Orrella dioscoreae: one gene and its partners. The protein of the gene in region 1 interacts with the protein of each later gene in a pairwise test. Links are inferred from orthologs where the notes say so. Each region holds a gene or a part of one and is shown on either strand. Other genes may lie near its edges.

Evidence for each region.
Region 2: the proteins of ftsZ (region 1) and ODI_RS20430 interact in binary tests that used the Escherichia coli proteins (3 or more experiments, as listed by UniProt). The link is inferred for Orrella dioscoreae from one-to-one orthologs.
Region 3: the proteins of ftsZ (region 1) and rlmN interact in binary tests that used the Escherichia coli proteins (3 or more experiments, as listed by UniProt). The link is inferred for Orrella dioscoreae from one-to-one orthologs.

The regions. Positions count from the first base shown.
Region 1 is NZ_LT907988.1:1,030,562-1,034,752, reverse strand. What follows is about bases 1-2,857. They hold ftsZ (cell division protein FtsZ), read right to left. Parts: upstream 2,086-2,857; coding sequence 916-2,085; downstream 1-915. Other genes in these bases: ftsA (cell division protein FtsA), read right to left, coding at 2,315-2,857; lpxC (UDP-3-O-acyl-N-acetylglucosamine deacetylase), read right to left, coding at 1-564. In the rest of the region: more of ftsA, read right to left, coding at 2,858-3,541; ODI_RS04690 (cell division protein FtsQ/DivIB), read right to left, coding at 3,546-4,191. UniProt on the Escherichia coli protein: Essential cell division protein that forms a contractile ring structure (Z ring) at the future cell division site. The regulation of the ring assembly controls the timing and the location of cell division.
Region 2 is NZ_LT907988.1:4,451,906-4,456,176, forward strand. What follows is about bases 1,335-4,271. They hold ODI_RS20430 (rod shape-determining protein), read right to left. Parts: upstream 3,357-4,271; coding sequence 2,313-3,356; downstream 1,335-2,312. Other genes in these bases: mreC (rod shape-determining protein MreC), read right to left, coding at 1,335-2,237; gatC (Asp-tRNA(Asn)/Glu-tRNA(Gln) amidotransferase subunit GatC), read left to right, coding at 3,616-3,927; gatA (Asp-tRNA(Asn)/Glu-tRNA(Gln) amidotransferase subunit GatA), read left to right, coding at 3,924-4,271. Outside these bases: mrdA (penicillin-binding protein 2), read right to left, coding at 1-730; rod shape-determining protein MreD, read right to left, coding at 749-1,255; more of mreC, read right to left, coding at 1,311-1,334. UniProt on the Escherichia coli protein: Forms membrane-associated dynamic filaments that are essential for cell shape determination. Acts by regulating cell wall synthesis and cell elongation, and thus cell shape.
Region 3 is NZ_LT907988.1:2,119,178-2,123,509, reverse strand. Bases 1,335-4,332 are described here. They hold rlmN (23S rRNA (adenine(2503)-C(2))-methyltransferase RlmN), read right to left. Parts: upstream 3,414-4,332; coding sequence 2,256-3,413; downstream 1,335-2,255. Other genes in these bases: ODI_RS09880 (valine--tRNA ligase), read left to right, coding at 4,230-4,332; ndk (nucleoside-diphosphate kinase), read right to left, coding at 3,439-3,867; ODI_RS09895 (helix-turn-helix domain-containing protein), read right to left, coding at 1,720-2,259; ispG (flavodoxin-dependent (E)-4-hydroxy-3-methylbut-2-enyl-diphosphate synthase), read right to left, coding at 1,335-1,649. Also shown: hisS (histidine--tRNA ligase), read right to left, coding at 1-220; more of ispG, read right to left, coding at 357-1,334.

The sequences.
Region 1 (4,191 bases):
TTCACGCGTATAGGAGTGCGTCGCGAAATCGATCTCGGCGAAATTGGACGTGGCACTGATGGCCGGATGGTGAAAATCGATGGAGAAGGACAGCGCGAAGCCGTCATGCGGCTCCAGGCGCGCCCACTTGGCGCGGTCGCCCTCGCCTTCACGCACTTCGACGGTTTCCAGGATGCGCAGGAATTTCTTGGGTGCGTTCTGTTCGACGATGCCGGCCGAGCGCAGCAGGTACACGAAGGTCCCGGCACTGCCATCCATGATCGGCACTTCCTCGGCCGTCAGGTCGACGTGGATATTGTCGATGCCCAGGCCGGCCAGCGCCGACATCAGATGCTCGACCGTCGAGACGCGCACCTTGCCCTGGCTCAGGACCGAGGCCAGGCGCGTGTCGCTGACGCCATGGGCGACGGCGGGCAGGTCGACCATCTCGGGCAGGTCCACGCGATGGAACACGATCCCCGTGTCCGGCGCAGCCGGCCGCAGGGTGAGCTCCACCCGGCGGCCCGAGTGCAGGCCCACCCCTGTGGTGCGGACGATGTTCTGGATGCTGCGCTGTCGAAACATGGGAAACCGGAAATTGGGACTAGAAAGACGGCAAAAAGACGACAATCTGCCGAAGTAGTAGCACTATTGTAATGCGGATGGGGTCCCCGGACGATAAAAATACTGAATGATTCCCATAGGCACGTGTCAGGCTGTTTCAGAGACAAGGAATGTCATGCCCTGGCCCTGAACTGCCCCGGGAAACCGGATCACCGCGTTGAAACACTGCACCAAACCCCGCCACGTGAACCGGCGCCTGGCGTGAAGACACGCCAGGCGCCAGGCGACACCCGCCACCGGCAGCCGGGCTGGAACGGCGGCCGGGACGGGGGAGGGAGTCGCCGGAAGCGTCCGTCAAGGACGCCCCCTGGTTCAGTCGGCCTGCTTGCGCAGGAAGGCCGGGATGTCGAAATGATCCATGCCGGCGGTTTCCAGGGCGCGCACCTGGGCCGAAGCTTGGCTGCGCGGGTTGCGGATCACCGAAGGCATGTCCAGATTGCGGTAGTCGCCCTGCTGCATGGCGACCGGTGCGTTGTCCGTGCCGGTGCGCAGCACTTCAACCGTGTTCTGCACCAGTTGCGGACGGCTTTGCGAACGGCCCAGGCCGGTGGCCACGACGGTCACGCGCAGGCTTTCGCCCATGTTCTCGTCGTAGGCGGTGCCGAAGATCACGGTGGCATCGTCCGCGGCATAGCTGCGGATGGTGTCCATGATTTCGCGGGTTTCGCGCATCTTCAGCGAGCGGCTGGCAGTGATGTTGACCAGCACGCCACGCGCGCCGTTCAGATCGATGCCTTCCAGCAGCGGGCAAGCGATGGCCTGCTCGGCCGCCACGCGCGCGCGGTCGGCGCCGCTGGCGATGGCCGTGCCCATCATGGCCTGGCCCTGCTCGCCCATGATCGTCTTGACGTCTTCGAAGTCGACGTTGACGTTGCCTTCCACGTTGATGATTTCGGCGATGCCCGCGCAAGCGTTGTGCAGCACGTCATCGGCGGAACGGAAGCAGTCGTCCTGGGTGGCGTCTTCATCCATCAGGTCGTACAGGTTTTCGTTCAGCACGACGATCAGCGAGTGCACGTGCTTGGCCAGCTCGCCAATGCCGTCTTCCGCCATCTTCAGGCGCTTGTTGCCTTCGAAGGTGAAAGGCTTGGTCACGACGCCCACGGTCAGGATGCCCAGTTCCTTGGCCACTTCGGCCACGACCGGACCCGCGCCCGTGCCCGTGCCGCCGCCCATGCCGGCCGTGATGAAGACCATGTTGGCGCCATTCAGCGCCGAACGGATCTCCTCGCGTGCCGTCTCGGCAGCGGCGCGGCCTTGCTCAGGCTTGGCGCCGGCGCCCAGGCCGGTGCGGCCCAGACGGATCTGCACCGGCGCTTCCGTGGCGGCCAGCGCCTGGGCATCCGTGTTGCAGCAGATGAAATCCACGCCGCTCACGCCGGAGCGGATCATGTGGGCCACGGCGTTGCCGCCCGCGCCACCGACACCGACCACCTTGATCACGGTGCCCTTGGTGTTGTTGTCCAACAGTTCGAAGTTCATGGTGTGACTCCCTCACAAAGTCAGTAGATACGATTCAAAAACACGACAGCCTGTTCTTCAGAAATCGCATCAAAGTCGTTGCCGGCCTTTCGCCCGCCGCGAGTTTGATACGCCTCCTCTCAGCGGAACGTCCCGCGTTCCGCCCTTCCCTGCTCCAGGCCAACCCCGGCCCGTTCTTGCCTTGCCTGCCGCCCCCGCGTCCCGGCTGCTGACGCGACGGCGTTCTTGCTCAATTCATGAACCACTCCCGCATGCGCGCCAGGATCTGCTTGAAGCTGCCCGTCTGCTGCGCCACCTTGCGGCCGCGCAGGCGCTGCATGCGCGCCTCGGTCAGCAGGCCCATCACCGTGGAGAAACGCGGGTTGTGCATCACGTCCGCCAGGCTGCCTTCGTAATCGGGCACGGCCACGCGCACGGGTTTCAGGAACACGTCCTCGGCCAGCTCCACGACGCCCGGCAGCAGCGACGTGCCGCCGGTCAGGACCACGCCCGACGCCAGCAGGTCTTCGTAGCCCGACTCGCGCACCACCTGCTGCACCAGCGAGAACAGTTCTTCGATACGGGGCTCGATCACGGCGCCCAGCGCCTGGCGCTTGACATGGCGCGGACCGCGGTCGCCCAGTCCCGGCACTTCGACGTTCTCGTCGGGGCTGGCCAGCACCTGCTTGGCCACGCCATAGCGCAGCTTGATCTCTTCCGCATCCGGCGTCGGCGTGCGCAGCATGGCGGCGATGTCGTTGGTGATCTGGTCGCCGGCAATCGGAATCACCGCGGTATGGCGGATCGCGCCGCCGGTGAAGATGGCCACGTCGGTCGTGCCGCCGCCGATGTCCACCAGCACCACGCCCAGCTCCTTCTCGTCGGCCGTCAGGCACGCCATGCTGGAGGCCAGCGGCTGCAGGATCAGGTCCTGCACTTCCAGGCCGCAACGGCGCACGCACTTGATGATGTTCTGCGCGGCGCTCACGGCGCCGGTCACGATGTGCACCTTCACTTCCAGGCGCAGGCCGCTCATGCCGATGGGCTCGCGGATGTCCTCCTGGCCGTCGACGATGAACTCCTGCGTCAGCACGTGCAGCACCTGCTGGTCGGTCGGGATGTTCACCGCCTTGGCGGTCTCGATCACGCGGGCCACGTCGGTGGCGGTCACTTCCTTGTCCTTCACGGCCACCATGCCGCTGGAGTTGAAGCTGCGGATGTGGCTGCCGGCGATGCCGGTGTAGACGTCGCGGATCTTGCAGTCGGCCATCAGCTCGGCCTCTTCCAGCGCGCGCTGGATCGAGTTCACCGTGGTCTCGATGTTGACGACGACGCCTTTGCGCATGCCGCGCGACTCGTGCTGGCCCAGGCCGAGCACTTCGAAGCGGCCTTCGGGCAGGATCTCGGCCACCACCGCCACCACCTTGCTGGTGCCGATATCGAGGGCAACGATCAGGTCTTTGATGTCACGGGTCATGGCTTCAGGGCTTTTTCTTGGGTTGTGTTGTTGAAGGCGGCGCGGACAGCGTCAGCGCGAACCCATTCGTGTAGCGCAGGTCGGCGTGCTCCACGGCACGCTCGCCCAGTTGCCGCGTCAGCGCCGGCCAGGCCTGCACGAAGCGCTGGATGCGCGCCGAGAAAGGCAGCGCGCCGGGCAGCCCGTGCGGGTCCGGCGCCTCGGCGCCAGGGTCGCGCCCCAGGTCCAGCCGCATGCCGTCCGACAGCAGCACCTGCCAGGCATAGCGCGGGCTGAGCGCAAGCGTCGTCACCTGCACCTGCAGCGGGGCGAACCAGCGCGCGAGTTCCGCGTAGCGCTGGACCACCAGGCTCTCGGTCCCTTCGGGGCCGGTGAACTGCGGCAGTTCCGCGTCGTCCTCCAGCTCGCCGAGGTTGGCCGTGAATGCCTCGCCCCAGGTGTTGATCATCTGGTTCTCGTTCCAGAGCGCCAGCGGCTGGTGCTCCTCGATCACCACGCGCAGCGTGTCCGGCCAGATCCGGCGCAGCGTGGCGCGGCGAACCCAGGGCACCTGCTCGAACATCTCGCGCGTCTCGTCCAGGTCCACGGTGAAGAAGTTGCCGTGCATCTTGCCCGCGATGGAGGCGCGCATGCTCGCCGGCGACACGTAG
Region 2 (4,271 bases), 3.4 Mb from region 1 along the record:
GCACGGGGTCGATGCGCCGCAGCGTGCGCATGGGCCTGCCAGTGGCCGTGACCTCGACCTCTTCCAGGCCCGTGCGGCCGTGCAGAACGCTCTCCCAGGTCTTCTCCAGGCCCTTCTTGCCGATGACCTCGGTGCCGCGGTAATTGCCCAGCCTGTCTTCTTCCTCGAGCATCTCGACGTCGGTTTCGGAGATGCGGCCGATATATCCCACGACGTGCCCCGCGGAGGCGCCTTGCGGATACTCGCGCACCCAGCGGGCCTTCAGCGACACGCCCGGGTACAGGAAGGAATGGGCGGCGAAGCCCGAGGCCTCGGCCTCGGTGAGGTTGTTGCGCAGCATGACGCTGGCATAGCGGCTGGACTCGGATACGCGGCGGCGAAAGCGCCGCTCATCCGCCGGGGTCACCGGCACCAGACCCTGCAAGGACTTGAAGAGCTCGTCCAGGGGCCCCGCCATGGCGGGCACCACCTCAAGCGTATAGGCGCGATAGTTGCGCGCCAGCACCTCGCCATTGCGGTCGACGATCTCGCCGCGACGCGGCGGAATCGGCACCACGGCGATGCGATTGCGGTCGGCGCGGGCCGCCAGGCCTTCGTAGCGGTCGACCTGCAGATGCCACAGGCGCGCCACCAGCACGCCGAAGCAGGCCAGCGCGAACACGGCAGCGACCCAGGCGCGCAGCCTGAATCGCTGTTTCTGCTGCTGGCCGGTCTGCTTGAATTCGAACATGGGGCGGATCTGCGGGCCTCAGCCCTTCGATGCTTCGGTGTCTTCGGAGTGCCGCTGCGGCAACTGCAGCAGCCAACCCACCACGGGCCACAGCGCCGCGGTGACGGCAGGGCCCAGCGTCCAGTGCCAGCCCGGCCAGGCGCCGGTCAGCCAGGCATGCAGCGCCAGCCCGAAAAGCTGGGCGACGACGAACACCGGCATCATGTGCAGCGCCTGCGCGAACAGGTCGAAGCGCTGCAGGCGCCGGTGCAGGACGATGGTGCCATAGGCCACCAAGGTGTAGATCAGCGCGTGCTCGCCCAGCAGGCGCGCATCGTGCACATCCATCAGCAGGCCGAACACGAATGCGGCCATCATGCCGACGCGGCGCGGCTCATGGGCGCACCAGAATGCCAGCACCAGCAGCAGCAGGTCGGGCGCGGCCGGCCACAGGCGCCACGGCAACAGGGAAATCAGCCAGACGAACAGCACCGTGCCCCAGACGAACATGCCGCGTGCGGGGCGCACAAGCGTGTCCGGCTCCACCGACTTGGGCCGGGGAACGGGCGGGCTGCTCGCGCGCGAACGCGTGGCGGAGGGGTCAATCGGCTTTCGGACTTGCACCGTCTGCGTCGTTGGTGGTGGGCGCGGGATCGGCTTGGACAGCCGGCGCCGCGCTCGGTTCAGGAATGGCGCTGTTGACCTGCAGCACCAGGAAATGCCGGTAACGCTCGGGGTGCGCCAGTGGCTCGGCAACCGCCCGGGCGAAACCCGATGCGGAATCGCGCTCGACCAGATCGACACGGGCCACGGGCAGGCCTGCCGGGAAGAGACCGCCCACGCCGCTGGTGACGAGGGTATCGCCCTCGCGGATATCGGCGTCGGCCGTCAGGTAGCGCACCTCGACCTTGCCCTGCGCCGCGCCGCCAAAGGCGATGAGCCGCAGGCCATTGCGCAGCAGCTGCACCGGGATGGACACCTGGTCATCGGTGAGCAGCGCGGCCTCGGCCGTCATCGGGGTGACGCGCACGATCTGGCCCACCACGCCGCCCTCGTCGATCACGGGCATGCCGGGCGCAATGCCCGAGGAACTGCCCTTGTTGAAGACCAGGCGCTGATTGAAGGCGCTGGCGGGCTCGTACAGCACCTCGACCACCACGGCGGATTGCTGGGTCGTGTCGGACACCCCCAGCAGCCGGCGCAACTGCGCGTTTTCGGCGGCCAGCTGCGCCGCGTGCGTGGACACCTGCGCGAGCTCGATGCGCTGGCGCTGCAAGGCTTCGTTCTCGGTGCGCACCAGCGTGGCGGCGTTGGTCCAGTCGTTGACCTGGCGCACCAGGTCGCGCGGCAGCAGCACCGCGCGCTGGAAGGGATACAGCGCGATGGAGACAGTCTGGCGCACGGGCTCGAAAACCCGCCACTGCGCGTCAGCCACCAGCATGGCGAGCGACAGCAAGGCCAGGACCAGCAGTTTGACCTCTGCTGGCGGGCCGCGCCGGAACATCCGGGGCAATGCAGTTTGTCGCATCGAAAATCAGGGCAGCGGGCCGCCTGGGGCCTACCCGCCAGCCACCGCCAGCGATGAACCGGCGGCCAGCCGACCTCAGTCGTTGAGGAAAATGGCGCCCAGCTTTTCCAGGTGCTCAAGGGCGTCGCCGCAACCACGCACCACGCAGGTGAGCGGATCTTCGGCCACGACCACGGGCAGACCGGTTTCTTCCTGCAGCAGGCGATCCAGGTCGCGCAGCAGCGCGCCACCGCCGGTCAGGGCGATGCCCTTGTCGGTGATGTCCGCGCCCAGTTCGGGCGGGGTGTTTTCCAGCGCGATCTTCACGGCCGACACGATCTGGTTCAGCGGATCGGTCAGCGACTCGAGGATTTCGTTGGAGGAAACGGTGAAGCTGCGCGGCACGCCTTCGGCCAGGTTGCGGCCCTTGACCTCGATCTCGCGGACTTCGGAACCCGGGAAGGCCGAGCCGATTTCCTTCTTGATGAGTTCGGCGGTGGGCTCGCCGATCAGCATGCCGTAGTTGCGGCGGATGTAGTTGACGATGGCCTCGTCGAACTTGTCGCCGCCGACGCGCACGGAACCCTTGTAGACCATGCCACCCAGCGAGATCACGGCGACCTCGGTGGTGCCGCCGCCGATGTCGACGACCATCGAGCCGCTGGCGTCCGACACATTCAGGCCGGCGCCGATCGCAGCCGCCATCGGCTCCTCGATGAGGAACACCTGGCTGGCGCCTGCGCCCAACGCGGACTCGCGGATGGCGCGGCGTTCCACCTGGGTGGAACCGCAAGGCACGCAGACGATGATGCGCGGGCTGGGCGCCAGCATGTTGCGCGGGTGGACCATGCGGATGAACTGCTTGAGCATCTGCTCGGTCACGGTGAAGTCGGCGATGACGCCGTCCTTCATGGGGCGGATGGCTTCGATGTTGCCGGGCACGCGGCCCAGCATCTGCTTGGCTTCGTGGCCGACGGCCTGGATGATCTTCTTGCCGTGAGGACCGCCTTCGTGGCGGATGGCGACGACCGACGGCTCGTCGAGGACGATGCCTTTACCACGGACGTAGATCAGCGTGTTGGCCGTACCGAGGTCGATGGCCATGTCGCTGGAGAAATAACTGCGCAGAAATCCGAACATGGGGCTCAGCTATCTAGGAATTGGGGACAAAAGGAGGACGAAATGGAACTGCAAACGACAAAACCGCGGGCGACCGGGCGAGACGCTGTCACAGCGTCGTCAAGCAGCGGCGCAACCGCGATTAAACAATGAATGATAACTTATAATTTCTTTGAAACAGCGCGAAAATACTGGCTATTCTTGGTTTCCGGGCCTCCCGGACCGCGTATCGTCCAGCGCGCTCCTCCGCCCTCCGCCCCTCCGTTTTTGACATTTCCCCATGGCGCTGAACGAACAAGACGTCGCACGCATTGCCCGGCTGGCCCGCATCGCCCTCCCCCCCGAAAAGCTGCAGCATGCCCAGGCAGAGCTCAATGGCCTGCTCGGCCTGATAGAACGGCTGCAATCCGTGGACACCAGCGGCGTCGAGCCCCTGGCGCACCCGCTGTCCGCCTATGAAGACGTGGTGCTGCGCCTGCGCGACGACGTCGCCACCGAGCCGCCCGGCTCCGAAGACCGCCGCGCCAGCCTCATGGCCAATGCGCCGGCCTGCGCCGACGGTCTCTTCCTGGTTCCCAAGGTCATCGAATAATGTCTTCCCCCCTGCACACCCAATTCGACGGCGTGGCCGGCGTGCGCGCCGCGCTGGAGCGCCGCGACGTCAGCGCCGTTGATCTCGCGCAAAGCGCGCTGGACGCCATCGCGGCCCGCGCCAGCCTCAATGCCTTCCTGCACGTCGACGCCGAACTCACGCTGGCCCAGGCCCGCGCCGCCGACGCCCGCATTGCCGCCGGCCAGGCCGGCCCGTTGACCGGCGTGCCCATCGCCCACAAGGACGTCTTCGTCACGCGCGGCTGGCGCACCACCGCCGCCAGCAAGATGCTGGGCCAGTACGTCAGCCCCTTCGACGCCGCCGTGGTCGAGCGCCTGGAAGCC
Region 3 (4,332 bases), 1.1 Mb from region 1 along the record:
TGAAGGAGTACATCTCCTTCTCGACGATGTCGGTCACCTCGCCGATGCCGCGCGTGAAGAGGCGCGTGTGCTCGAGCACCGGCGCGCGCATGTTGCGGTAGCCGTAGGACTGGAGCCAGTCGCGCACGATGGCCTCGAACTGCTCCCAGCGGGCGCCCGCCTCGGGAAGAATGTCGTTCATGCCGCGGATGGCGGCGAGTTTCTGGAAAGCCTGGGTCATTATTTGTTGTCCGTGGCGCTGAGCGTGTCTCGCGCGCGCGGCGGCCAGTTTACTTGCTTCTGACAGATTGCTGCAGGGACGCAGGGGACGAACGCCTCCTGCGTCCAAGGGTCGGACCGGAAAGCCGCCCGCGGGTTCAGTCCTGGACCACGAGAGGGGCGCCATACCGGCGCGCCACGTAGTTCTCGACGATGGCCTGGAATTCCTGGGCGATGTGGTCGCCCTTGAGCGTGACCGTGCGCTCGCCGTCGACGAACACCGGCGCCGAGGGGATCTCGCCGGTGCCGGGCAGGCTGATGCCGATGTCGGCATGGCGGCTTTCGCCGGGACCGTTCACGACACAGCCCATGACCGCGACGTTCATGGACTCGACGCCCGGATACTGCTCGCGCCAGATGGGCATCTGGCGGCGCAGGAAGGACTGGATGTCGTCGGCCAGTTCCTGGAAGAAAGTGCTGCTGGTGCGTCCGCAACCCGGGCACGCCACGACCATGGGCGTGAACGCGCGCAGCCCCATGGTCTGCAGGATTTCCTGTCCGACCACGACTTCGCGGGTGCGGTCGCCGCCCGGCTCGGGGGTGAGCGAGATGCGGATGGTGTCGCCGATGCCTTCCTGCAGCAGCACGCCCAGGGCGGCGGTGGACGCCACGATGCCCTTGCTGCCCATGCCGGCTTCGGTCAGGCCCAGGTGCAGCGGGTAGTCGCAACGGGATGACAGGTCGCGATAGACCGCGATCAGGTCCTGGACATGGCTGACCTTGCAGGACAGCACGATCCTGTCGCCGCCCAGGCCCAGCGCCTCGGCGCGCCGGGCATTGGTGATGGCCGACACCACCAGCGCCTCGCGCATGACGGCCTGGGCCGGCCAGGGCTGCGCGCGGCGACTGTTCTCGTCCATCATGCGCGCCATCAGCTCGTGGTCCAGGCTGCCCCAGTTCACGCCGATACGCACCGGCTTGTCGTAGCGGGCAGCCACTTCGATCATCTGGGCGAAATTGTCGTCGCGCTTCTTGCCCCCGCCCATGTTGCCCGGGTTGATCCGGTACTTGGACAAGGCCTGCGCGCACTCGGGAAACTGCGTGAGCAGCTTGTGGCCGTTGTAGTGGAAATCGCCCACCAGCGGCACCGGCACGCCCATGCGGTCGAGCTGCTCGCGGATGGCCGGCACTTCCTTGGCGGCCTCGGGCGTGTTCACCGTGATGCGCACCAGCTCGGAGCCCGCCAGGGCAAGGTCCTTGACCTGGATGGCCGTATCGATGGCCAGCGCGGTGTCGGTGTTGGTCATCGACTGCACCACCACCGGCGAGGAACCGCCGATGGTGACGACGCGGTCACCCCAGGTGACTGCCACGGCGCGGGTGGCGTGACGGCCCAGCGGACCGACGGGCGCGGGCTGGGGCTCGGCGCAGGGAATCAGGGTGTCTTGCATGATGCGTGGTTCCGGACGAAGACCCGATGGCCGCGGCAAGTGTTCACGCGGCAATCCGGTCGTGGCGGGCTCAGTTGCCGCCGGCGGCGGGCGTCGTGCCCAGGCCGAACGACGACAGCCATTGCGTGGGCAGCCAGCCCTGCCAGAAAGCGTAACCCAGGCCAGCCAGGAGCAGCAGGACGATCAGGCCCAGCCAGAGGCCGGAGCCCGACCCCTGCCGCTCTTCGGCAGGCGTGGCGGTATGGACATGATTGATGGAACGCGCCAGGCCCGCCGCGGTGCCGCCCAGGTAGGGCTCGAGCGCCGCCGTGAGCGCATCGGGGTCGGCGCCCAGCAGGCGGGAATAGTTGCGCACCAGCCCGCGCAGCGACACGCCGCTGGGCAGGTCCTTCCAGCGCTCTTCCTCGAGGGCCGAGATCTGGCGGGCGGAGAATTTCAGGCGGCGGGACACTTCTTCCAGCGACAGGCCCTTGGCCTGGCGCAAGGCGCGCAGCGCGGGCCCCACCGACGCGGAGGCCGCCACGCTGGAAGCCGACGCCGCAGGCTGCCCACTGGCACCCACGGCCTGCGCGCGCGCAGGGGCGGGAACTGCGGCGGTATCCAGCTTCATGCGCGGAGCTCCACGATAGGAATGGCGTTCTTGCGGGTGGACAGGCGTTCGGTGATGCGGGTGCGATCCTTCACATCCCCGGCCAACTGGCCGCAGGCGGCGTCGATGTCGTCGCCGCGCGTCTTGCGCACGGTGGTCAGCACGTCGGCGTCCATCAGGCGCTGCGCGAACTGCTTCACGCGCGCCGCGGGCGAGCGCTTGAGCCCCGACTGCGGGAAGGGGTTGAAAGGGATCAGGTTGAGCTTGCAACGGACCTGGCGCGCGATGCGCACCAGTTCGCGGGCATGCGCGTCGGAGTCATTGACGCCGTCGAGCATGCAGTATTCGAAAGTGATGAAATCACGCGGCGCGTGTTCGAGGTAGCGCTCGCAGGCGGCCAGCAGCTCGGCCAGCGGGTACTTGCGGTTCAGCGGCACGAGATCGTCGCGCAGCGCGTCGTTGGGCGCGTGCAGCGAGACGGCCAGCGCCACCGGGCAATCGCGGCCCAGCTTGTCCATCATGGGCACCACGCCGGACGTGGACACCGTGACGCGGCGGCGCGACAGGCCATAGGCGTTGTCGTCGAGCATGAGGCGCAGCGCCGCCAGCACGGGCTCGTAGTTGAGCAGGGGTTCGCCCATGCCCATCATGACCACGTTGCTGATCAGCTTGGCGGGCGCATCGGCCTGGCCGGCGCCGGCCAGGCGCGCGGAGCCCGAGTCGTCGGACAGGGTCCGGCGGGCATGCCACAGCTGGCCGATGATTTCGGCGGTCGTCAGGTTCCGGTTGAACCCCTGATGGCCGGTGGAACAGAAGCGGCAGGCCACGGTACAGCCGGCCTGGCTGGAAATGCACAATGTGCCCCGGTCGTCCTCGGGGATGAAGACGGTCTCGATGGCATTGCCCTGCCCCACGTCGAACAACCACTTGCGGGTGCCGTCGGTGGAGCGTTGCTCGGTGAGCACGGGCGGGGTGGCGATCTCGGCCTGGCCGGCGAGCTGGGCGCGGAAATCGCGCGCCAAGTCGCTCATGGCGTCGAAGTCGCCCACGCCACGCTGGTGCACCCACCGCATCAACTGCTTGGCGCGAAACGGCTTCCCCCCCCACTGTCCGACGAGGTCGGCAAGCGCGGCGGAATCGAGTCCAAGCAGGTTGACGGAGGGGGCGGCAGTCATGGCGCGGGGGACCGGGTCCGGTGGCTTAGCGGCCGTGGACGTCGATCTGGGGGAAGAAGAAAGCGACTTCGACGGCGGCGGTTTCGGGGGCGTCCGAACCGTGCACGGCGTTGGCGTCGATGCTGTCGGCGAAGTCGGCGCGGATGGTGCCCTTCTCTGCCTTCTTGGGGTCCGTGGCGCCCATCAGGTCACGGTTCTTCAGGATGGCGTTCTCGCCTTCCAGGACTTGCACGAACACGGGGCCCGAGATCATGAAGTCGACCAGGTCCTTGAAGAAAGGACGGGCGCTGTGCACGGCGTAGAAGCGCTCGGCTTCGGCGCGCGACAGTTGGGTCAGGCGGGCAGCCACGACCTTCAGGCCGGCTTGTTCGAAGCGGGACACGATCTGGCCGATGACGTTCTTGGCGACGGCGTCGGGCTTGATGATCGAGAGGGTGCGCTCAATAGTGGACATGCTGGAAAACTCCGGTTTCTTCAATGGTTTGCTCAGCGGGCTGAGCAGCGAACTTGTCGGCGGGTCCGCCGAGTGATTTTTGCTGGACAAAGCTGGCGGGCAACACACGGACAACACCGCGGGCAGCACTTTTCCCGGCAACTTTGTTTGACCTGAATTTGTTGAATGAATTCAGACACTTCGCGAATATTTTCACTAACCCGGAATTCTAGCATGCCAAGGCTTCAATCCATATCTCTTAGAATTGCGGGTTCGCCTCATGGCGCGAGCACCGGGCGCGGCGGCTTTTGCCCCGCATTTCGCCCCGCCCGCCGCCACGCCGGCCCTTATTCGACAGCCCCATCACCCCGGAATTCCCGTTCATGACTGCCCCCGCCTCCGCCGATACGCCCGAACTGTCCAAGAGCTTCGAACCCGCCGAGCTCGAGTCGCGCTGGTACGCCGAGTGGGAGCGCCGGGGTTACT